3 regions of the Myceligenerans cantabricum genome follow, and region 1 is predicted to be linked to each of the others. Evidence: riboswitches for the same ligand, from Rfam matches in the RefSeq annotation. Region 1 holds a riboswitch; each other region holds the start of a gene.
The links. A riboswitch is a leader RNA that binds a small molecule or an ion and turns the genes downstream of it on or off. The one in region 1 is predicted to bind cyclic di-AMP.
Positions count from the first base shown of each region.

Region 2: another riboswitch for cyclic di-AMP. It lies ahead of ACYU96_RS15470 (C40 family peptidase); the one in region 1 lies ahead of ACYU96_RS00745 (C40 family peptidase).
Region 3: another riboswitch for cyclic di-AMP. It lies ahead of ACYU96_RS17545 (C40 family peptidase); the one in region 1 lies ahead of ACYU96_RS00745 (C40 family peptidase).

Region 1 is NZ_BAAHAJ010000001.1:155,394-162,577, reverse strand. Features, by position in the region: gene cydD (thiol reductant ABC exporter subunit CydD) at 148-2,049, shown strand; gene ACYU96_RS00755 (amino acid ABC transporter ATP-binding/permease protein) at 2,046-3,677, shown strand; gene ACYU96_RS00750 (mycothiol transferase) at 3,778-4,302, opposite strand; cyclic di-AMP (ydaO/yuaA leader) riboswitch at 4,462-4,623, shown strand; gene ACYU96_RS00745 (C40 family peptidase) at 4,624-5,481, shown strand; gene ACYU96_RS00740 (NAD(P)-dependent oxidoreductase) at 5,587-6,594, shown strand; partial or broken gene ACYU96_RS00735 (DNA-formamidopyrimidine glycosylase) at 6,539-6,682, opposite strand; gene ACYU96_RS00730 (VOC family protein) at 6,776-7,184, opposite strand, start outside.
Region 2 is NZ_BAAHAJ010000011.1:186,606-193,789, reverse strand. Features, by position in the region: gene ACYU96_RS15490 (CAP domain-containing protein) at 1-549, opposite strand, end outside; gene ACYU96_RS15485 (MHYT domain-containing protein) at 679-1,623, opposite strand; gene ACYU96_RS15480 (metal-dependent transcriptional regulator) at 1,944-2,654, opposite strand; gene serC (phosphoserine transaminase) at 2,752-3,870, shown strand; cyclic di-AMP (ydaO/yuaA leader) riboswitch at 4,036-4,222, shown strand; gene ACYU96_RS15470 (C40 family peptidase) at 4,222-5,028, shown strand; gene ACYU96_RS15465 (universal stress protein) at 5,156-6,157, shown strand; gene ACYU96_RS15460 (aminotransferase class I/II-fold pyridoxal phosphate-dependent enzyme) at 6,270-7,184, shown strand, end outside.
Region 3 is NZ_BAAHAJ010000013.1:68,189-75,372, reverse strand. Features, by position in the region: gene ACYU96_RS17575 (carbonic anhydrase) at 1-572, opposite strand, end outside; gene ACYU96_RS17570 (hypothetical protein) at 810-1,097, shown strand; gene ACYU96_RS17565 (hypothetical protein) at 1,275-1,739, shown strand; gene ACYU96_RS17560 (GH25 family lysozyme) at 1,827-2,549, opposite strand; gene ACYU96_RS17555 (C40 family peptidase) at 2,908-3,651, shown strand; gene ACYU96_RS17550 (hypothetical protein) at 3,730-4,680, opposite strand; cyclic di-AMP (ydaO/yuaA leader) riboswitch at 4,845-5,062, shown strand; gene ACYU96_RS17545 (C40 family peptidase) at 5,065-5,787, shown strand; gene ACYU96_RS17540 (TrkH family potassium uptake protein) at 5,958-7,184, shown strand, end outside.

The DNA of each region.
Region 1 (7,184 bases):
GCGCTCGCCGCCCGACGCACCGGCGACCGCGCGCGCCACCTCGCCGGCCGGAAGGCGGCACGTCCCGGTCCGGAAGAACGAGACAGCGGTGCGTGACATGTGAGACCCGATGCCCGGTTCGGGCGCCTGACGCGCAAAGATGGTCCCGTGCGCCCCCTTGACCCACGGCTGCGACACGTCCGGCCGGCCCGTTCCTATCTCCTCCTCACCGTCGGGCTGGGCGTCGCGTCCGCCGGGCTCGTCGTGGCACTGGCGCTGCTGGTCGCAGCCCTGCTGACCCCGGCGATCCAGGAGCCCGGCACGACGCCCGCGGGCGCGGGCCCGCTGCTCGCCGGGCTCGCCGTCGTCGTCGCCGGGCGCGCCGTCGTCGCCTGGGCGCAGGAGCGGTACGCGCTGCGAGCGGCTTCCCGCACCATCGCCGACCTGCGCGAACAGGTCGTCGAAGCCATCGCCACGAGGCCACCGCGGGGACGGTCGCGGGGTCGGGAGGGCCAGCGCGGCGCGGCACCGGCGCCGGACGCCCCGGCGGGAGACGCCGCCTCGGCCGCGCGCACCGCGGGGACGAGGGCGGAGGACGGCACCGGCGTCGCGACGCTCGTCACGCGCGGCCTCGACGATCTCCAGCCCTACCTGGTGCGTTACATCCCGCAGCTCGTCCTGACCGCGCTGCTCACGCCCGCGCTGGTGGTCGTGGTGCTGTGGCTGGACTGGGTCTCGGCGCTCGTCGTGGCCGTGACCCTGCCGCTCGTGCCGATCTTCATGGTGCTCGTGGGCCGCCTGACGGCGGGCTCCTCGGAGCGCCGGCTGGCGACGGTCGCACGCCTCGGCGACCAGGTGCTCGACCTCGTGGCCGGCCTGCCGACCCTGCGTGCGTTCGGCCGCGCGGCCGGTCCGGCGGACCGGGTACGGGCGCTCGGCGACGCCTCCCGGCGCGCAACGATGCAGACCCTGCGGGTCGCGTTCCTGTCCTCCATGGTGCTGGAGCTGCTGACGACGCTGTCGGTCGCGATCGTGGCCGTGGGCGTGGGCCTGCGCCTCGTCGAGGGCCAGATGGACCTGCAGCCTGCGATCGCGGTGCTGGTGCTGGCCCCGGAGGTGTACCTGCCGCTGCGCCGGGTGGGCGCGGAGTTCCACGCGTCCGTGGACGGCGTGGCGGCGGCGAGTCGGGCCTTCGAGCTGCTGGGCCCCGCGGCCCGGGAGGGGGCCGGGGGCCGTTCGGCCGCACCGCCGGAGCGCGAGACCGCTCTCGGCGGCGGATGCCTCGTGCTCGACGGCGTGTCCGTGCGGGCCGGCGACCGGGACGTGCTCGCGCCCGCCCGGCTCTCGGCACGGATCCCGCTCGGGACAGGGAGACCCGGCGGCGGGCGGATCGTCGCCCTGCGCGGGCCGAGCGGGTCCGGGAAGTCGACAACGGTGCTGGTGGTGCTCGGGCTCGTCGAGCCGGACTCCGGCCGGGTGCTCGTGGAGACGCCGGGACCAGGAGCGACGACCGTGCCGCTCCGCGAGCTCGGCCTCGAGACCTGGTGGCGGCACGTCACCTGGGTGCCGCAGCGCCCCGCGGTCCCGCCGGGCACGATCCGCGACATCCTGCACGCCGAGCCGGGCGTCGAGCGGCCGGCGGGCGGTGCGTCCGCTCCCCCGCAGCGCACGGTCCGGGTCGCCGGCGCGGCCCGGAAGACCGGGCTCGACGAGGTCGTCCGCGGGCTGCCGGACGGGTGGGACACCCGCCTCGGGCTCGGCGGCGCGGGCCTGAGCGTGGGGCAGCGCCAGCGCGTCGCGCTCACCGCCGCCCTGCTGGACGACGGCGCCGCCCGTCCCCTCGTCATCCTGGACGAGCCGACCGCCCACCTGGACGCCCGGTCCGAGGGTCAGGTCCTCGACACCGTGCGCGCCTGGCGCCGCGAGGGCCGCACGGTGCTCGTCGTCGCGCACCGCGAGTCGCTGCTGGCGATCGCCGACGAGGTCGTCGACGTCGCGGCCCGCCCGCTGTCCGGCGTCGGCCCCCAGGCCACGACCACCTCCGACTCGGACCACGGAGCCGCCCGATGAGCGCCACGCTGCCGACCCGCTTTCCCCGGCCGCAGCCGCCCGGAGACGTGCACCGGAAGCCGCGGGACCCGTTGCGGCGGATCCTGCCGCTGCTGGAGGTCCGGCCTGGTCGTGTCGTGGCCGCCGTCGCGTTCGGCACGCTGACGCTGGTGTGCGCGATCGGGCTGGCGGCCGTCGCGGCGTGGCTGATCGCCCGGGCGTCGCAGATGCCGCCGGTGCTCACGCTGTCGGTCGCGGTGGTGGCGGTGCGCGCGTTCGGGATCGGCCGCGGGGTGCTGCGCTACCTGGAGCGGCTCGCCTCGCACGACGTCGCCCTGCGCGGGATGGCGGCGCTCCGGGCCCGCGTCTACGCCGGCCTCGCCGCCGCGCCGGGGACGCCGTCGGTGCGCAGGGGCGACCTGCTCGCCCGGCTGGGCGCGGACGTCGACGCCGTGGGCGACGTGGTCGTGCGCGCCGTGGTCCCGGCGGGGGTCGCCGTCGTGACCGGGCTCGGCTCGGTGATCCTGGTCGGCGCGTTCCTGCCGGAGGCGGGCCTCGCGCTGGCGGTGTGCCTGCTGCTGGCGGGGGTCGTCGTGCCGTGGCTGGCCGCACGGGCGGCCGCACGCGTCGAGGCCGACGGCGCGGCGGCGCGCGGACGGGTGAGCGGGCTGGCGCTGGAGCTGCTGGAGGACGGGCCACAGCTCCGCGTGGCGGGGCGGTTCCGGGCACGGACCGACGACCTGCGCGCCGCCGACCGCGCACTCGACGCCGTGCACGACGCCGGTGCGCGGGTCTCCGGACTGTCGGCCGGTCTCGGCGCGCTGGCGCAGGGGCTGGCCGTGCTCGCGGCCCTGGCGCTCGGTATCCCCGCGCTGGTGGCGGGCCGGCTGACGCCGGAGGAGCTGAGCGTCGTGGTGCTCACGCCGCTCGCCGTGTTCGAGGCGACCGCGGGGCTTCCGGCGGCGGCCGTGCAGTGGCACCGGTCGCGCGAGGCGGCCCGCCGGCTGCTCGGGCTGCTGGACGCGGGCTCGGACGAACGCGTCGGGGAGGACCGCCCGGACCTGCCGGGCGTGGCACTGGACCTGCGGCCGGGAACGGTGACCGTGGTCACCGGGCCGTCGGGCTCGGGGAAGACGACGCTCCTCATGCGCGCGGCGGGCCTCCTCCCCGAGACCGGGCCAGGACACGTGGACGTGAGACGTGGCACCGCGGACGAGGCGCCAGCGCTTGGCACACTTTTTGTCGCCGAGGACGGTCACGTGTTCGGGACCACCGTGCTGGAGAACCTCCGGGTGGCGCGCGGTGACGTCGGCGAGGCGGACGCGCGCGCCGCGCTCGGCGCCGTGGGGCTCGGGCCCTGGCTCGACGGGCTGCCGGACGGGCTGGGCACGATGCTCGGGACCGACGCGGCGAACGTGTCGGGCGGCGAGCGGCGCCGGCTCCTGCTCGCCCGGGCGCTGCTGGCGCCGGTGGACGTGCTGCTCGTCGACGAGCCGGCCGAGCACCTCGACGCGGAGGCCGCCGACGGCGTCCTGCGCCTCCTCGCGCAGCATGCCCGCGCCACCGGGACCGCCGTCGTCCTCGCGACGCACCGCCCGGTCCCGGCCGCCCTGGCGGACGACCGGATCGACCTCTCCCCCCGCCGCTGACGGGACCCGCGCGGTCGGTCCTTTCTTGAACGATCGGCACGTCGAACAGCCGATCACTCACGAAAGGACCGACCGCGCCGGTTCCCGCCGCCAAGACCGGTCACTCGCCCGTAGCGCCGTCGATCAGCTCGCGGGCGGCGTCCAGGTGGCCGGCGTGGCGCGCGTACTCCTGGAGGACGTGGAAGCCGATCCACAGCAGCGTGGGCGGCGTCTCGTCCGGGCCGAACCGCCCCCCGACCGCGCCGCGCTCCGCCAGGTCGCGGCCGGTCAGGATCTCCCGGGTGCGGACACCGCCGGCGTGCAGGCGGGGCAGCCAGTCGTCGAGACCCGTGCCGTCCGGGACCGTCCAGCGGCCGCACGGGTCCCCGTCGGCGTTGTCTCCCCACGGTTCGATCACCTGATCCGCCAAGAACCCCCACACGAACCAGCGCCGCTCCATGTGCACCAGATGGACCAGCAGCTCCAGCGGGGACCATCCGGACGAAAGAGGTCGCTCGTGCAGCCGCTCGGGCCGCAGGCCTCGGAGCTTGCGCTCGACGGTCCCGCGGTAGTAGTCGAGATATTCCATGAGCTGGACGACGGTGTCCGGGGAATCCACACGGGGCTCGACGTCGGAGAGCGGCATACCCCCACCATAGGCTCACGACCAGCGATGACACCCCCTTTCCGACACGCCCGAAATGCAGACGAAAACATTCGCGTGACCAATTCGTGACATCCGACGAGATCGTCTGTACTGTCATCCACGGCCGCGATACCCAGATCGCGGCCCGGACCCGGCCGCCGAGCCCCGCCACCGGATCCGACCAGCGAAGATATGGCGGGGACGGGGGAACCAGGCAGGACGGGCCGACGGCCCTTGGGGTGAAGCCTCTTCGGAGGCCGGGTGATCTCATCTCCCATCCGAACCCGACAGCTCACCTCGCAGGCGTAGGAGGAGATAGCCGTGTCTACGATCACGTCTGAGACCAACCGCCAGTCCGGCCGAGGCCGGCACCGCGCCGACCGCCCCGCCGTCACCCCCCTGACCGGCGTGAGCGAGGCCGCCGCCAGGACCGGCGCCATCGCTGCCGTCACCGGCGGCATGCTCGCCTCGGTGTTCTCCTCGAGCGCCCACTCCGCGCCCGCCGACAGCACCAAGCAGACCGTCGACTACGGCAAGGCCGACGCCAAGGTCCCGAACGCGCTCGCCGACGAGCTCGTCGACATCGTCAAGGTCGCCAAGGACGCCGAGACCCCCGTCGAGACCAGCACCATCAAGGTCACCCCGTACGCCGAGACCGCGGAGGGCAAGGCCGAGGCCGAGCGCCTCGCCGAGGAGAAGCGCCAGGCCGAGCTCGAGGCCCAGCGCCAGGCGGAGCTCGAGGCCCAGCGTCAGGCCGAGGCGGAGGCAGAAGCCCAGGCGGCCGCCGAGGCAGAGGCCGCCGCCGCTGAGGTCGAAGCGGTGTCCACCTCGACCAGCACCGGCAGCACCACGGGCCAGCAGGCCGTGAACCTCGCGATGGAGCTCGTCGGCACGCCGTACGTGCTCGGCGGCTCCACCCCCGGCGAGGGCCTGGACTGCTCCGGCCTCGTCAGCTACGTGTACGGCCAGCTGGGCGTCAGCCTCCCCCGCACGTCGAGCGACCTGCGCTACGCCGGTACCGTCGTCACCGACCCCCAGCCCGGCGACATCGTGTGGACCGAGGGCCACGTCTCCCTCTACGCCGGCGACGGCATGATCGTCGAGGCCGTGCAGCCGGGCACCCCGCTGCGCTACACGACCATGTGGCAGTCGAACCCGACGTTCGTCCGGGTCGCCTGAGCACGGTCTCGCACCGGGCGGCTCGCCGGGTGCGCGGTAGGGCGGCCACCAGGTCAGCCGTACCGTGCACCCGGTGACTTGCGTCCGGGCACTAGAGTCCCCCGCGTGAAGATCCTCCTGCCCGACGTCGCGTTCGATCTCGACTTCCGGCGGTTCCTCGCCGACGGCGCGCGGCGCGTGTCCGACGACGAGGTCGTCCGCTACGACATGCGTGCGCCCGTCCCCGACGAGCACACCGACGCCGACGTCCTCGTCACCTGGTCCAACCCGCCCGGAGCCGTCTCCGACGCCGCACGGCGACTCACCCGTCTGCGCTGGGTGCAGACGCTGTCGGCCGGGCCGGACGTCGCTCTGGCCGCCGGGTTCGGGGACGACGTCGTCATCTCCTCCGGGCGCTCCCTCCACGACCCGACCGTCGCCGAGCACACCCTGATGCTCGTGCTCGCGTCCGTACGGCGGCTGCCGGAGGCCCTCGCGGCGCAGCGCGAGCACCGCTGGGCCCGCGAGATGGCCACCGCCCAGGCCGCGCCCGGCACGGACGCCCACTGGACGCTCTCCGACGCCCACGTCGTCCTGTGGGGCTTCGGGTCCATCGCGGAGCGGCTGGCACCGATGCTGGCCGCGCTCGGCGCCCGAGTGACCGGGGTGGCGGGCTCGGCGGGGGTGCGCGCCGGGTTCGACGTCGTCGGGCCCGACGGGCTCGCCGGGCTGCTGCCCACGACCGACGTCCTCGTGTCCCTGCTGCCCGCCACGCCGGGCACGCGGCACGCACTCGACGCCGGTGTGCTGGCGCGGCTGCCCGCCCACGCCCGGTTCGTCAACGCGGGCCGGGGCGCGACCGTCGACGAGGCCGCCCTGATCGACGCGCTGCGCTCGGGCCGCCTCGCGGGCGCCGCGCTGGACGTCATGGAGACCGAGCCCCTGCCCGCCGGGTCACCGCTGTGGGACTGCCCGAACCTCGTCCTCACCCCGCACGTGGCGGGCGGGCGGCCCCGCGGTGCCGCCCGGTTCCTCGCGGACCAGCTCACCGCGTGGCGGCGCGACGGCGCCGCCGGGATCAGGAACGTGGCTCGCGCTGGCAGCGCGGACAGAAGTACGACGAGCAGTTCATGAACTGCTCCCGCCGGACCGCCGTCCCGCAGCGTCCCCAGGGCTCGCCCTCCTGGCCGTACACGGTGAGCGAGCGGTCGAAGTAGCCCGACTCGCACTCCCGCTCCGGCCGTGCCCGTCGGGCCTCGCCCTGGTCGTCGCGCATCGCAACGTCGGGTGGGTGCGGAACCACGGACCGCTCCGATCACTGTGAGGACGACAGCGCCCAGCGGAATCCGTCCGGGTCCGCGAAGTGGCTCGAGTTTGCCTCCGCTGCCTGCTCCGCCGGCCCGTCGGGGCTGCCGCCGGCGGACTCGGCGATGGCCATGAGCTGATCCAGGCCCTCCCGGGTCTCCGTGCGGCGGCCCAGCGTCAGTCCGCCCGTGCCCTCACCCGGGTCGTCGATGCCGACGTCCTTGGCGAGGACAGCCCGCGGCATCAGGCAGAATCGCGCTGCTCCCCGCAGAGGTTGGAAGTCGATGTACTTGTTCGCGTAGTCGCGATCAGTCGTCATGCCCAGCGCCTGGTAGAACGTTCGGGAGGCTTTGGGGTCCTGGACGCCGAGGATGATGCTGATCTCGGTGGGCCGAGGGGATCCTGCGCTCTCTCCCTTG
Region 2 (7,184 bases), on a different contig from region 1:
CAGCGCCGCGAGGCCGTTCTCCTCGCGGCGCTGGTTCACCTCGTCCTCGAGCACCTGGGCGTACTGCACGGCCTCGCTGAGGTCGGGCTCCGCCCCGGTGTCGCCGCCCGACCCGCCGTCGCCGCCGTCGTCGTCGCCGCCTGCCCCGCCGTCCCCGGTGTCGTCGGCGTCGTCGCCCTGGCCGGGCGTCGAACCGCCGTCACCGTCCTCCTCGTCCGGCGACGGCTCCGGGGCGGGCCGGACGTCGATGGTGCCGCTCTCGGTCTCCACGCCGACCACCGACGCGTCGTCGCGGCTGTCGGGCGGAGTCCGGTTCTTCACGCCGGGCTCGCTGCTTGCCGCGACCGCGTTCCGTACCGGGGCGGAGGCCTCGCCGAGCTGTGGCTCGCCCGTTCCGAACGCCGCCTCGCCCGGTCCCGGGTTGAGCGTGACGGAGCAGGCGGACAGTGCCAGCGCTGTGGCGAGGGTCAGGATCGGCGTGAGCAGGCGGGCAGCGGTGTGCGGTGCGTCCGCGGACGCCTCGTCCGGGGGCTTGGGGCGTCGTGCCATGAGTCGTCGACCTCTTCGTGCGGCGCCCGGGGGCGTCGCTTCTCTGGGGGGAGATGGTGCTTGCCGTGCGTCCGCACGTCCGGGTCCTGACGGGTGGGCCGGGGCCGTCCGCCGTGGACCGCCGTGCGGCTAGCGGAACTGCATCGAGCGTGGGCGGAGCTTGGACGTGTCGTCGGGGTCGTTTCCCTGTCCGGAGTCCTCCCGGTGGTAGGCCGCGTGCGCGCCCGCGGTGGTGTGGCCGGCGCGGAGTGCCTCGGCCGTGGCCGACAGGCTCGGTGCGCCGCTGGAGCGGGTGCTCTCCCGCTCCTGGCTCTCCTTCAGGCGCTTCTCGAACTCGACCTGTGCCCGGAGCTCCGACTCCGTGGGCCAGAGACCGACGACGAGCACCAGCAGGAGCGTCACCACGGACACGGCCATGACGAGCGGGACCAGCAGCTCGCCGGTGGAGACGCCTTCGGGGACCACGTCCGTGGAGCCGGACACGCGCACACCCATCATCCCGGTGTAGTGCATGCCGGTCACGGCCACGCCCATGACCACGGTCGCGATGATGGTCGCGATGGCGCCGCGGATGTGCGTGGTGCACCACAGCGCCGCCGTGGCGGCGACGATCGCGATGATCACGGACGCGACGACGTAGGTGCCGTCGAACGACATCGTGGCGTTCATCTTCATGGCCGCCATGCCCATGTAGTGCATGGTGGCCACGCCGGCGCCGGCCAGGAACCCGCCGATCAGCATGCCGGGCAGCCGTTGCCCGCCGATCTGGTTGATGAAGAGCCCGACGCCGACGACGACGATCGCCACACCGGCGCTGAGCAGCGTGAGCGGGACGTCGTAACGGACGGACACGCCCTGCGGGGCGAAGCCCAGCATGGCGACGAAGTGCATGACCCAGATGCCGGTCCCGCCGATGGCGACGGCACCGAGGATCAGCCACGAGGCACGGGCGAAGCCGGAGGCGGCCCGAGAACGGGAGGTGCAGGACAGGCCTACGGCGCAACCCGTGCACGACAGCAGGAACGCGAGAACGGGAGTGATGAACCCGTAGGCGAGGTGATCGGTGATGGACATGTTCAGTTGTTGGCCTCTCAGAGTTTCCTCGTAGCGGCCGCCCGTCTGGGGGACAGACGCGGGCCCTGCTGAACGCAGGGCCCTCCTGTGCTCGACCCGGTCTTCCGGGGGGCGGGTCGTTATCGCAACGTTACCGATGCTGCTCCGAACGGACAATAGCGACCAGGGTTCACTATCGAAAGTTTTCACCACAAAACATGGAGTGGTCGTTTCATTTCGATAGGTCCGGTTGATGTGCACGTTCACATCCTCTTCGGAGCATGGCGACGGCGCGAGTGCGGACCGTATCGCGCTCGCGCCGTCGTCGTCCAGGAAACTTGTTATACGGCCGCGAAAAGGTGTTTTGCGAGGTCTTCCGGGAGATCGAGCACGGTCTCCGCGCCCTCGGCGCCGACGGTGTAGATACCGTCCGCGAACGCCAGCGTGACCCGTGCGCCCGGGAGGATACGGGCGTCGGACAGGCGGGCGAGCAGCTCGACGTCGACCTGCAGCGGCTCGGCGATCCGCGCCAGCGTGGCCGACGACGGCCCCGGCTCCCCCTTCTTCGCCGCCGACTCGAACAGGGTGGGCAGGGCCGCCACGCCCTCGAGGTACGGCGGCTCGGAGAAGTTCTCGCCCAGCTCGGCGAGCCCGGGGATCGGGTTGCCGTACGGGTCGGCGTGGGGATGGTCGAGCAGGCCGATCAGGCGCTCCTCGACGAGCTCGCTCATCACGTGCTCCCACCGGCACGCCTCGACGTGCACGTGCTCCCAGTCGAGCTTGATGACGTCCGTGAGGAGGCGCTCGGCCAGGCGGTGCTTGCGCATCACGCGCATCGCCTTGTCGTGCCCGGACTCGGTGAGCTCCAGGTGCCGGTCACCGGTGACGACGACGAGGCCGTCACGTTCCATGCGTGCGACCGTCTGCGACACCGTGGGCCCGGAGTGCCCGAGTCGTTCCGCGATGCGCGCGCGCAGCGGTGTGATGCCTTCCTCGTCCAGCTCGTAGATCGTCTTGAGGTACATCTCGGTGGTGTCGATCAGATCGGTCACGTCAACTCCATGTTCTCTGCCTCAGCCCCGGACCAAGCCTATCCGTGAACGTGGAACACCCCGTGGTCGTGTCGGCGTCCCGAACTACAGTTCAGAGATGGCCACGACGATCCCCACCGACCTGCTTCCCGCCGACGGCAGGTTCGGCTCCGGTCCTTCCAAGGTGCGCGAGGAGCAGGTGCGTCGCCTCCTCGACACGCCGAGCCTGCTCGGCACCTCCCACCGGAAGGATCCGGTCAAGAGCCTGGTCGGCCGGATCCGGAGCGGCGTGGCCGACCTGCTCGGCGCGCCCGACGGGTACGAGGTGGTGCTCGGCAACGGCGGGGCCACGGCGTTCTGGGACGTGGCGACGCTCTGCCTCGTGGAGCGCCGCGTGCAGCACGCCGTGTTCGGCGAGTTCGGCGGCAAGTTCGCGCAGGCGACGTCGCGCGCCCCCTTCCTCGAGGACTCGCAGGTGATCGAGACGGAGCCAGGCACGGTCGCCCACCTCGCCGCCGCCGAGGGTGTCGACGCGTACGCCACACCGCACAACGAGACGTCGACCGGCGCCATGGCCCCGGTCCGTCGCGTCGCGGGGGCCGGCGACGGCGCTCTCCTGCTGACGGACGCGACGTCGGGCGCGGGTGCGCTGCCGGTGGACCTGACCGAGACGGACGCGTACTACTTCGCGCCGCAGAAGGTCTTCGGGGCCGACGGCGGTCTGTGGCTCGCCGTCCTGTCGCCTGTGGCCGTCGAGCGGGCGGGCCGGATCGAGGCGAGCGGGCGCTGGGTCCCGGAGTTCCTCTCCCTCACGGCGGCGGTCGAGAACTCCCGCAAGGACCAGACGCTCAACACGCCCGCCGTCGCGACGCTGGTCCTGCTGGCGGACCAGCTCGACTGGATCCTCGGCAACGGCGGGCTCGACTGGGCCGTGAAGCGCTCCGCGACGTCTGCCCAGAATCTTTACGGATGGGCCGAGTCGCGCGAGTGGGCGACTCCGTTCGTCGAGCGGCCCCAGGAGCGCTCCACCGTGGTGGGCACCGTCGACCTCGACGACACCGTCGATGCCGGCGAGGTGATCGCGGTCCTGCGAGAGAACGGGATCCAGGACGTGTTCGCCTACCGCAAGCTGGGTCGCAACCAGCTGCGCGTGGGCATGTACCCGGCCGTCGAGCCGGACGACGTCGCGGCCCTCACGGCGTGCGTGGACCACGTGGTGGAGCGGCTGCGAGGCTGACGCCGGGGCGTGCGCCGCGGCTCGCGGCACCGGGCGACGTCGTCACGGATGTGTGGAATCTGTCGCGATAATGGTCGGTGGGGCCTATTTCCGTTGCCGGAGCGTGACATTCCCGTCGGCGCTGGGGTAGGTTCGGCACGCTCGACGGCTCAAGGTCGACGAGCCCCCGGGCGGACGCCGAACCCTGTCACCGGTCGGGGACCCCACGATCCGTATGACAGGGGCGGGGGACCCGATTCTGGGCGCCAGGGTGCGTCCTTGGGGTGAAGCGGCGTGGCCTTCGGGACACGCGGCCGGGTGTTCTCCCACTCGAACCCGACAGCTGACCTCGTAGGCGATCTGGAGATACTCGTGACAGCACGCACTGCCGCCGGACGCCACCGCTCCGCGCGTCGTCCCGTGACTCCGCTCACCGATCTCGTGCAGAACTCCCAGCTCGGCCGACGCACCGCCGTCGCGGCCGCAGCCGGCGGGATCCTCGTCTCGACCTTCGGCGCCGCGGCCGCGCAGGCCGCGCCCGGCGAGACCGTGAAGGACGACCTCACCAAGCTCAGCGCCCTCGACCTCGGTGCCCTCAGCAGCGAGGCCAGCGCGGTCGTCGATGCCGCCCCGGTCGTCACCGTCGCCCGCGACGCCAAGATGGCCGCCGAGTCCGGCGTCGTCTCCGTGACACCTGCCTCCGAGAACGAGGAGTACCAGGCACAGCTCGCCGCCGAGGAGGAGGCCGCGGAAGAGGCCGCGGCGGCGGCAGCCGCCGAGGAGGCCGCCGGCGAGGCTGCCGCCACGGCGACCACCACGACGGAGACCTCGTCCGCCCCGGCATCCGCCAACGGCAGCGAGATCATCTCGATCGCGTCGCGCTACGTGGGAACGCCCTACGTGTCCGGCGGCACGACCCCCAGCGGCTTCGACTGCTCCGGCTTCACCGCGTACGTGTACGCGCAGGTGGGCATCTCGCTCCCGCACTCGTCCTCGTCCCAGGCGGCCGGCGGCACGCAGGTGTCGGCCTCCGAGGCCGTGGCCGGCGACCTCGTCTACGCCCCGGGCCACGTCGGCATCTACGCCGGCGGCAGCACCATGATCGACGCCCCGAAGCCGGGCGACACCGTCCAGTTCCGCACCATCTGGATGAGCAACCCGATCTTCATCCGGTACTGATCCTTCCGCCCACGCGGTACCGACACCTCCCGCGGAGCCGGGCAGGGGCCATGGTCCCTGCCCGGCTCTCGTGCGTCTGCGATAGCGTGGGTCCGCGACGATGCACGCGCCGACGAGGAGGACGCGGATGACTCGGTCAGAGGTCGTGCTGGTGGGAGTCGACGGATCGGCCGCCAGCATGCATGCGCTCGACTGGGCGGTGGCCTGGGCCGAGAAGGTGGGCTGGTCCCTGCACCTCGTGAGCAGCTACACCCTGCCCTCCTTCACGGCCGCCTCGCTGGACGGCGGGTACGCCGCGTTCGACGACGCCTCCATGGCGGAGGGCGCGAAGGCCGTCCTGGACGAGGCCGAGCAGCGTGCCGTCGCCGCCGGCGCCCGGGTCACCACGTCGGTCGCCACCGGCGACGCGGCGGGAGTGCTCGTCGAGCTCTCCGCGGACCACGGGCTCGCCGTGGTCGGCACGCGCGGGCGCGGCGGATTCACCGAACGGCTGCTCGGCACGGTGTCCTCGGCCTTGCCCGCGCACGCCCACTGCCCGGTCGTCGTGGTCCCGCTGAGCTCGGGGGAGCACGCCATGTGGTCCGGGGCCGACGCCGCCGCCCGGGCCGAGAACGCCGACGGGCGCCGTACCTCCGCCGGGCACGACGGCGGGGACGCGCGGGAGACCGAGGGCGACGGCCCCGGGGTGCGGCGCGTCGTCGTCGGTGTGGACGGGTCGCCGCAGGCCGAGGCCGCGCTCACGCAGGCGATCGAGCAGGCGCAGGCGTGGGGCGCCGAGCTGTCGGCCGTGGCCGGCGTGCCGGTGGGGTCCGGGGCCGGGCTGCTGGCGTGGCTGCCGTCGAACATCGACCACGAGCAGGTGCTCGCCGACATCTCCGCGGGGCTCGACGCGATCGTCGACAAGCACGAGGCCCTGCACCCGGGGATGCGCATCCGCCGGATCGTGCTGGACGGCACCGGCGCGGAGCTGCTCACCGAGTTCTCCACGGCCGCGGACCTCGTCGTGGTGGGGTCCCGGGGCCGCGGCGGCTTCCGCGGCCTGCTGCTCGGCTCGACCAGCCAGGCCGTGCTGCACCACAGCGCGTGCCCGGTCCTGGTGGTCAACCGCCACTGCCACGAGGACGGCTGAGCCGGGCCGTGGCGGCCTGCCGGAGGCCCTGCCGCCCGGTCCGCGGACCTCGCTCGCGGACTGACGATGCGGGCGTACCGGACTGGCGCGTAGGGTTCTCGGGGTGACCACTATGACGTCGTCCCCCGATGCCGCCGCGCTCTCCGCGGCCCTTCCCGAGCTGCGTGAGGCCTACGCGGCGCTCCAGGCCAAGGGCCTGAAACTGGACCTCACGCGTGGCAAGCCGTCCGCCGAGCAGCTCGGCCTCTCGGACGCCATGCTGGCGCTGCCGGGGACGCGATCTCACGACGCGGCCGGGACGGACGTGCGCAACTACGGGGGTCTGGACGGCCTGCCCGAGCTGCGCGCCATCTTCGCGGAGCTGCTCGACGTCCCGGCCGCGCAGCTGCTGGCCGGCGGCAACGCGTCGCTCACCCTGATGTACGACACGGTCGCCTGGGCGATGCTGTTCGGCTTCCCCGAGTCCCCCGCGCCGTGGTCGCGCGAGGAGAAGGTGAAGTGGATCTGCGCGGTCCCCGGCTACGACCGGCACTTCTCCGTGTGCGAGGAGCTCGGGATCGAGATGATCACCGTCCCCATGACCGCCGACGGTCCGGACGCCGAGGCCGTGGCCCGGCTCGTCGCCGGCGACCCGAGCATCAAGGGCATGTGGGTGGTCCCGACGTACTCGAACCCCGACGGCTCGGTCGTGACCGACGACGTCGCCCGCGCCCTCGTCTCCATGCCGACCGCCGCGCCCGACTTCCGCATCCTCTGGGACAACGCCTACGCGCTGCACCACCTCACCGACACCGAGACGCGGACCGCCCCGGCGCTCCGGCTCGCCGAGGAGGCCGGCAACCCGGACCGCGTCGTCATGTACGCCTCCACGTCCAAGATCACCTGGGCGGGCGCCGGCGTCTCGTTCCTCGCCGCGTCGGCGGCGAACGTCTCCTGGTACAAGAAGCACCTCGCCAAGGCGTCCATCGGGCCGGACAAGGTGAACCATCTGCGGCACGCCCTGTTCTTCGGGTCCGCCGACGGCGTG
Region 3 (7,184 bases), on a different contig from region 1:
CCCAGGACGAGGAGGTCGCCGTCGGCGTTCTGGTGCACGAAGTGGAACTCGACGTCCGCCGGGTCGTCGGCGACGGTGTGCTCGGACGGGACGTGGAAGTGCATCTGCACCAGGTGGTACTCGTCGCCGTCGTACTCCAGGCTCGTGCCGCCGCCGCCGCCGTCCTCGTCGTCCTCCTCCTCGTCGCCGTCCGGGCCGCCGCCGTCCGCGCCCCCGAGGGTGAGCTGGAACGTGTGGCCCGTGTCGGCGACGACCCCCTCGGCGTCGTCGACCTCGATGAGCGTCTCGTCGCCGGCGGCGGGAACCTCGGCCGGCAGGTCGACGGGCGACTGGTGGGAACCGTCCGCGCAGAGCGCGTACTCGTCGGACAGGTCGCCCCAGCGGGCGGGTCCGTCGTCGCCGTATCCCCAGTGGACCTCCTCCGGCTGATCCTCCTCGGACCCGTCGTCGCCGGCCGGCTCCGCCGCCTCGGCCGGACCGTCGTCGGACGGCGCGTCGGCGGTACAGCCGGTGAGACCGGCGACGGTCAGGAGGAGCACGGCGGGTGCGAGCGTGCGGGTACGGATGGACATGCGGATGGACACGATGCGTGAGCTCCCAGGTGTGGTGGGGCGCCGGGCACGAGCGAGCCCGGCCGCCCTGATCTGCGGTCGCGGCACGACGCCGCGACCGCAGTATGGACCTGGGCGCTCCGTCGGGGACGCACGACGACCTGCACCGGCGTGTGCCCCGGCCGCGCCCGGGGCCGGGCCGCCCGAGAAATCTCGCCGAGTGCTGTGACATCCGGGCCCGGTGCGCGTCTGAGAGGTATGACGACGAACCTGACCGACCCCTCCTCCTGGGCCGCACACCGCCGCGCCGTCGTGCACACGGTGAGCCGGCGCGTACCGCTGGTCGATCCCGAGCGCGCCGCGAGCCGCGGTCTCGCCGACCTCTGCACCCGCATCGTGGCCGAGGGCGCCGTGGACCGCCCCGCCGACGCCTGGTGCGAGGCGGCGGTGCATGCCGCTCTCGACATGCTGCGCCGGACGCTCGTGGACTCCTCCTGCCGGCCGCTCCGCGCCGGCGCCGACGACATCCCGGGCGCCGACGCGTGACGCCCGGCCGGAGCGCCGGCGTGTCGGCGTGTCGGCGCCCGGCCGCGCTGACCCCCTCTTGCGTCCAACGCACGATCACGAAGGCCCCGGACGACGACGGCGCGCCGCGCCAGGACCGGTCACGCGTCCTGGTAATTCCTGGTGGGACGGATTGTGCGAGCACTTGGGAAAGGCACCATGATCACCACGCCCGAGCTGTCCCTGGCCGATGCCGAGGTCCCCGCAGGACTCCGCTACGAGGTCCCGCTGGAGCCCCGCCCGATAGTCGTCGACAACGCACCGAAGCTGCACCCCGTGCTCGCACGGGCCAGCGCCGGCGGCTTCTTCGAGAGAGCCCGCGAGGGCCGCGCGGTCGGTGAGGCGCGCAACGCACTGCACCGTGCCGCGCTCGCCTACGCGATGTCCGCCCGCCCCGTCGAGCGCGACGACCTCGCGTCCACGCTGACCGGGGCCGCCCAGGAGTGGGGCGCCACGATGTCCGACACCGGTCACCAGGCGCCGCGGCCCGCTCCCGACCCACGCCTGACCACGTCGCTCGCGCTGCTGGAACGCATCGCCGAGGTGACGGAGGACGTCGTCCGGACCCGCCGCACCACGCTCCTCAAGCCGCTCATCATGGACATCCGGGACGTGCTTTCCTGACGCGTGCGCCGGGCTGACCGGCCCCGCCACCGGGGGCGCCGTCCGGACCGCTGCGGTCCGGGCGCCCCTCGGCCACGGGCGCCCTGATCACCCGCCGGCGACCAGCTCCTCGAGCGCGCCGTCCACGACATTCATGTCCACGTACGGCTCCGCGCCGGCATCCGTCCCGACGCCGTCGAGCCGGTCCCGGTTCGAGTACTGCCAGATCGTCCAGTCCCGCCCGTCCGAGAGGCGCGGCGGGACGGCGACCGACCGGATCCACACCGGGTTGTCGGGGTAGGAGCCGGCGAGGTAGGCGTCGTACGCCTGGGACGTCACGTAGATGATCGCCGGCTGCCCGTACGTCTCCTCGATCCCGGCGAGCAGCGGGTCGAGGATCGCGCGGACGTCGGCGGCGGACGGCAGCGCGCCCACGTACTCGCCGTACGGTTCGAGGTCGACGACGGGCGGCAGCATGCCGGGCTCCGCGGGCACGGTCTCCGCGAGATTCTCCGCCTGGCTCTCTCCCGGACTCTCGAAGCTCATGAAGTGGTATGCGCCGACCATCAGCCCCGCGTCCCGCGCGCCGGCCCAGTTCTCGGCGAACCGTTCGTCGACGTGCCCGGACCCCTCGGTGGCCTTGAGGTAGGCGAAGTCGACGTCCTGCCCGGCGACCTGCGGCCAGTCGACGGTGCCGTTGTGGTGCGAGACATCGATCCCGCGCACGTCGTACCCGGCGGCGAACAGCCGGTTGGGCCAGACGACGCCGCGGACGGTCAGCGCGGCCAGCAGGCCGACCAGGACCAGGACCAGGAGCACCGTCAGGACCACGACCGCTCGCCCCCGACGCCAAACATGTGTGGTGGTTGACGAGGTTCCGGGTTCCTCACGCATGCCGGAAATCTATCTCCACGACACGCCGGGATCGAGATCACCAGGCATCATTTCTCGCACCAGGCATGCCGCGAATCGCCGGAAATGACCGGCTCGACCTGCGTGTCGACCTCGGGTCAAAAAGTTCCAGGGGCGACCTTGTCAAGTTATTCTGCTTCACCTGTTATCTGGTCGAGACACGGGCGAACTTCTCACTTAGCGTCGTCACGTTGCGTCATAGAACGACGCAGCCACGGGAAGCCGTCGAGCTGTACGCGGCACCCGGAGACCCTAGGTGCGATTCGGAGAGATCCTGGTGAGTACCACTGTGAGGTGCGGTCGACATCGCGCCGACCACACTCCCAACACCCCGCTTACTGCACTGTCGAAGACCGCAGCGGACGCCGCTCGTAAGGGAGCACTCGTCGCTGCGACATCGGGGATCATCGCGACGACGCTGTCAAGCACCGCGTCCGCCACACCGGAGGGCAACGCCCCCCACGAACGTGTCACCGAGCTCGACCTCGCGGCGCTGCAGGACGCGCACACCCAGGTCGACGCGGCGCCGGCAGTGAAGGTGGCGCCCGATGCCCGGCTGGACGTCCCGAGCACGACGGTCAAGGTGAAGCCAGCACCCGAGCCGGAGCCCGAACCGGTCGCGGAGGTCACCGCGACGGCCGCGGTCTCCGCCGAGGTCGAGACCTCGATGCCGGCCACCGACGGCTCGCTCGGCGCGCGCGCCGTCGCGATCGCGATGCAGCACGTCGGCACACCGTACTCCTGGGGCGGCGAGGCCCCCGGCGGGTTCGACTGCTCCGGCCTCGTCAAGTACGCCTTCGCGCAGGTGGGCGTCGCGCTCCCGCACTCGTCGTCGGCCATGCGCGGCGCGGGTGCGGTCGTCTCCGCCGGGGAGGCCCGGGCGGGCGACCTCGTCTGGACCCCGGGCCACATCGCCATCTACGCCGGCAACGGCATGGTGGTCGAGGCGGTCAGCTACGGCACCCCGCTGAGCTACCGCGCCATGTGGCAGCAGAACCCGACCTTCGTCCGGGTCGCCTGAAGGCCCTCACCACCTCGGCCGCCCGACGGCGGGCACCCGGCCTCTCGTGCCAGGTCCCGCCGTCGGCGGCCGGAGTTCTCACCGCGCGAAGGCGCGCAGCTCGTCGTACTCCTCGTCGTCCTCCTCGTCCGGCGCGCCGCGGGTCAGCCGCAGTCCGGCGACCGCGACGCCGAGCAGCAGTCCGACCACCCAGCCGCCGAGGTCATGACCGTCGCTGGACAAGGTCGTGCCGAGCAAGGGCTCCCAGGCGGCGCCGAGCACCACGGGGATCGAGAGCGGCGCGGCCCCGGGAGCGAAGTACCCGCCCACCGCGTCGAAGACCGGGCCGGCGGCCTGCAGCACCCACACGAGGCCCGCCGCCGGGAGCCAGCCGAGCATCTGCAACGGGTTGCGGTCCACGCCGAGCCCGAGCGCGACACCGAGCACCACCGCGAAGATCCACCAGGTCCCCTGCGGCACCGCGGCCTGCCCGGGCAGCAGGCCCCACAGCCAGCCGTCGGCGAGGACGACCGGCAGCGCGAAGGCCGCGGCACGCAGAGGCGCCGGCGCGAGCCCGGCCAGCAGGCCGAGCACCAGGCCCAGGACGGTCCCCCCGACGGCCACGGCCAGCAGGGCGTTCGCCTTCGCGTCGTCGGCACCGTCCGCCGAGCCGATCTGCCACCAGGAAACGCCTCCGGCGGCAACCAGCGCGAGAAGCGTGCCGAGCACGGCGGCCGCCGCACCACCACCCCGATGCCGCGCGAGACGCGCGCAGGCTCCCGCCAGCACTCCCCCGATCACGCTCATCGTCACCAGGGAGGCGACGGCGTCCTCGGCGGCGAGCGGCAGCGGCGTGAAGCCGTCGATCTCCTCGAGCGTGGTCGGCTGGAAGCCCAGGGCCTGGTAGATCTCGTGCAGGATCCACGGCAGGAAGCCGATCACCCACCACACGACGGCGCTCATCAGGAGCATCCACCACCCCGAGATCCGGGCGGGGACATCGATGGCCTCTGTCGTCTTGGTCTCCGTGTCGGTCACGCCGTTGGACATGGCGCGCACGGTAGCGGAACCCGCGTGACAGGTGTCGCCAGAATTGTCGGAATGTCCGGCAAAAACGGCCATCCCATGCCGATTCCCGTTGTGCGTGACACGTTCGTGACTTTTTCGACGAAGGTGTGTACCTTGAGTCTCGCTCCACCGGAATAGGTGGAGTCGCGACGCGGACGCCGAACCCTGCCACCGCATCGTGACCCAGGATGACCGTGGCAGGGGCGGGGGAACCATCTCCGGGCGACGGACCAGCGGACCACACGGTGTTCCGAGGGGCCGGCGTCCTCGGGGTGAAGCCGAGCAGAACCCCCAACTGCTCGGCCGGGTGAGCATCTCCCACCCGAACCCGACAGCTCACTTCGTAGGCGGTACAGGAGAACAACGGTGACCAACGCCACCCAGCGCGGACGCCATCGAGCGGACCGCAAGGCAACAACCCCCATCACGATGATCGCTCGTACCGCGTCCGAGAACGCGAGCACGGTTGCTCGCCGCGGCGCGCTCGCCGTCGCCGCCGGAGGCGTTCTGGTCTCGACGTTCGCCACGACGAGCCACGCGGCCCCGGCGTCCACCGACGTCAAGACCACCGCCAAGATGGACGGCCTCAACCTGGACGCGCTCAAGGAGACCGCCGGACAGGCCGTGAACCAGGCGCGGGCAGTGACCGTCAGCCACGATGCCAAGCTCGATGTCGAGGGCGCCACCGTCACCGCCGAGGGCGGCACCGCCGTCGAAGGTCTCGTCGAGGTGACCCCGGCCCCCGAGCCGCCGCCCACGCCGCTCAACGTCCAGATCACGAACACGGCCTTCAGCTACCTGTCCGGCGCGTACGTCTGGGGCGGTTCCAGCCCCGGCGCCTTCGACTGCTCGGGCTTCATCCAGTACGTGTACGGCCTGTACGGCATCGATCTGCCGCACTCCTCGTCCGCGATGCTCAACTCCGGCTACCAGGTCTACGACCCGCAGCCGGGCGACATCGTCTGGAGCCCCGGCCACGTCGCCCTGTACGCGGGCAACGGCATGGTCATGGAGTGGTACGAGACCGGCCTCCCCGGCCGCTACACCGAGATGTGGCAGTCCAACCCGGTCTTCATCCGCGTGATCTGACGCGTTCGCGTCCCGCACGCACATCGTTCTCCGAGCGCCGCGGCGCCGTCGGCTCCCCTGCCCGACGGCCCCGCGGCGCTCGTCGTCGTGCGACCTTCCGGGGACGACGCCGGCGCGGGGAGCGCGACCCCGCGGTCGACGGCGGCCGGATGGGGCTAAGGTCGTGAGACGTGCGATTCCGCAACTCACCCGCCGAGCGGGAGACGAACAGCGCGGCCTCCCTCCGCCGTCGCCCCGGCCAGATGGTGGCGCTCGGGTTCCTGGCCACGATCGCAGTGGGGACCGTCCTGCTCTCGTTGCCCGTCGCGGCGTCGGGTGAGCGGGCCACCTTCGTCGAGGCGCTGTTCACGGCGACGTCGGCCACCTGCGTCACCGGCCTGATCGTCACCGACACCCCGGTGTTCTGGTCCGGGTTCGGTGAGGCGGTGATCGCCGTGCTGATCCAGATCGGCGGGCTCGGCGTGATGACCGTGGCGTCGCTGCTGGGCGTCCTGCTGACCCGCAGGCTGGACCTGAGCTCGCGGCTCGTCGCGGCCGCCTCGACCCGGAGCGTCGGCCTGGGCGACGTGCGCGGTGTGATGAAGCGCGTCCTGTGGATCGCGCTGACCGTGGAGGGCGCCTGCGCCGCGATCCTGATCGTCCGGTTCAGCACCGCCTCGGACATGACGCTCGGGACCGCCGTGTGGCAGGGCGTCTTCCACGCGGTCTCGGCCTACAACAACGCGGGGTTCTCCCTGTTCAGCGACTCCCTGATGGGCTTCGCCGCCGACCCGTGGGTGTGCCTGCCGATCAGCGTCGCGGTGATCCTGGGCGGGATCGGCCTGCCAGTGATCGCCGAGGTGGTCCGGGCGGTCCGGACGCGCCACGGCTGGCGCAGGCTCCGCCGGCTGAGCGTGCACACGCGGATCACCCTGTGGATGACGGGGCTCCTGCTGCTCGGCGGCACGCTGTTCGTCCTGGCGGCGGAGTGGGACAACCCGGCGACCATCGCCGGCCTGGACACGCCGGGCAAGGTCCTGGCGTCGTTCACGCAGTCGGTCATGCCGCGCACGGCCGGCTTCAACTCCCTCGACACGTCGCAGATGCACCACGAGACGTGGCTCGCCACGATCATCATGATGTTCATCGGTGCGGGGTCGGCGGGCACCGGGGGCGGCATCAAGGTCACCACCTTCGCGGTCCTGGCGGTGGTCATCTGGTCCGAGCTGCGGGGTGAGCAGGACGCGAACGTCTTCGACCGCCGGATCTCGCCCGCCACGCAGCGCCAGGCGCTCACCGTGGCGCTCCTCGGGGTCGCGATCGTCGTCCTGCCCACCATGTGGATCACGGCGACGTCGCCGATCAGCGTGACCAAGATCCTGTTCGAGGTCACCTCGGCGTTCACGACGACAGGCCTG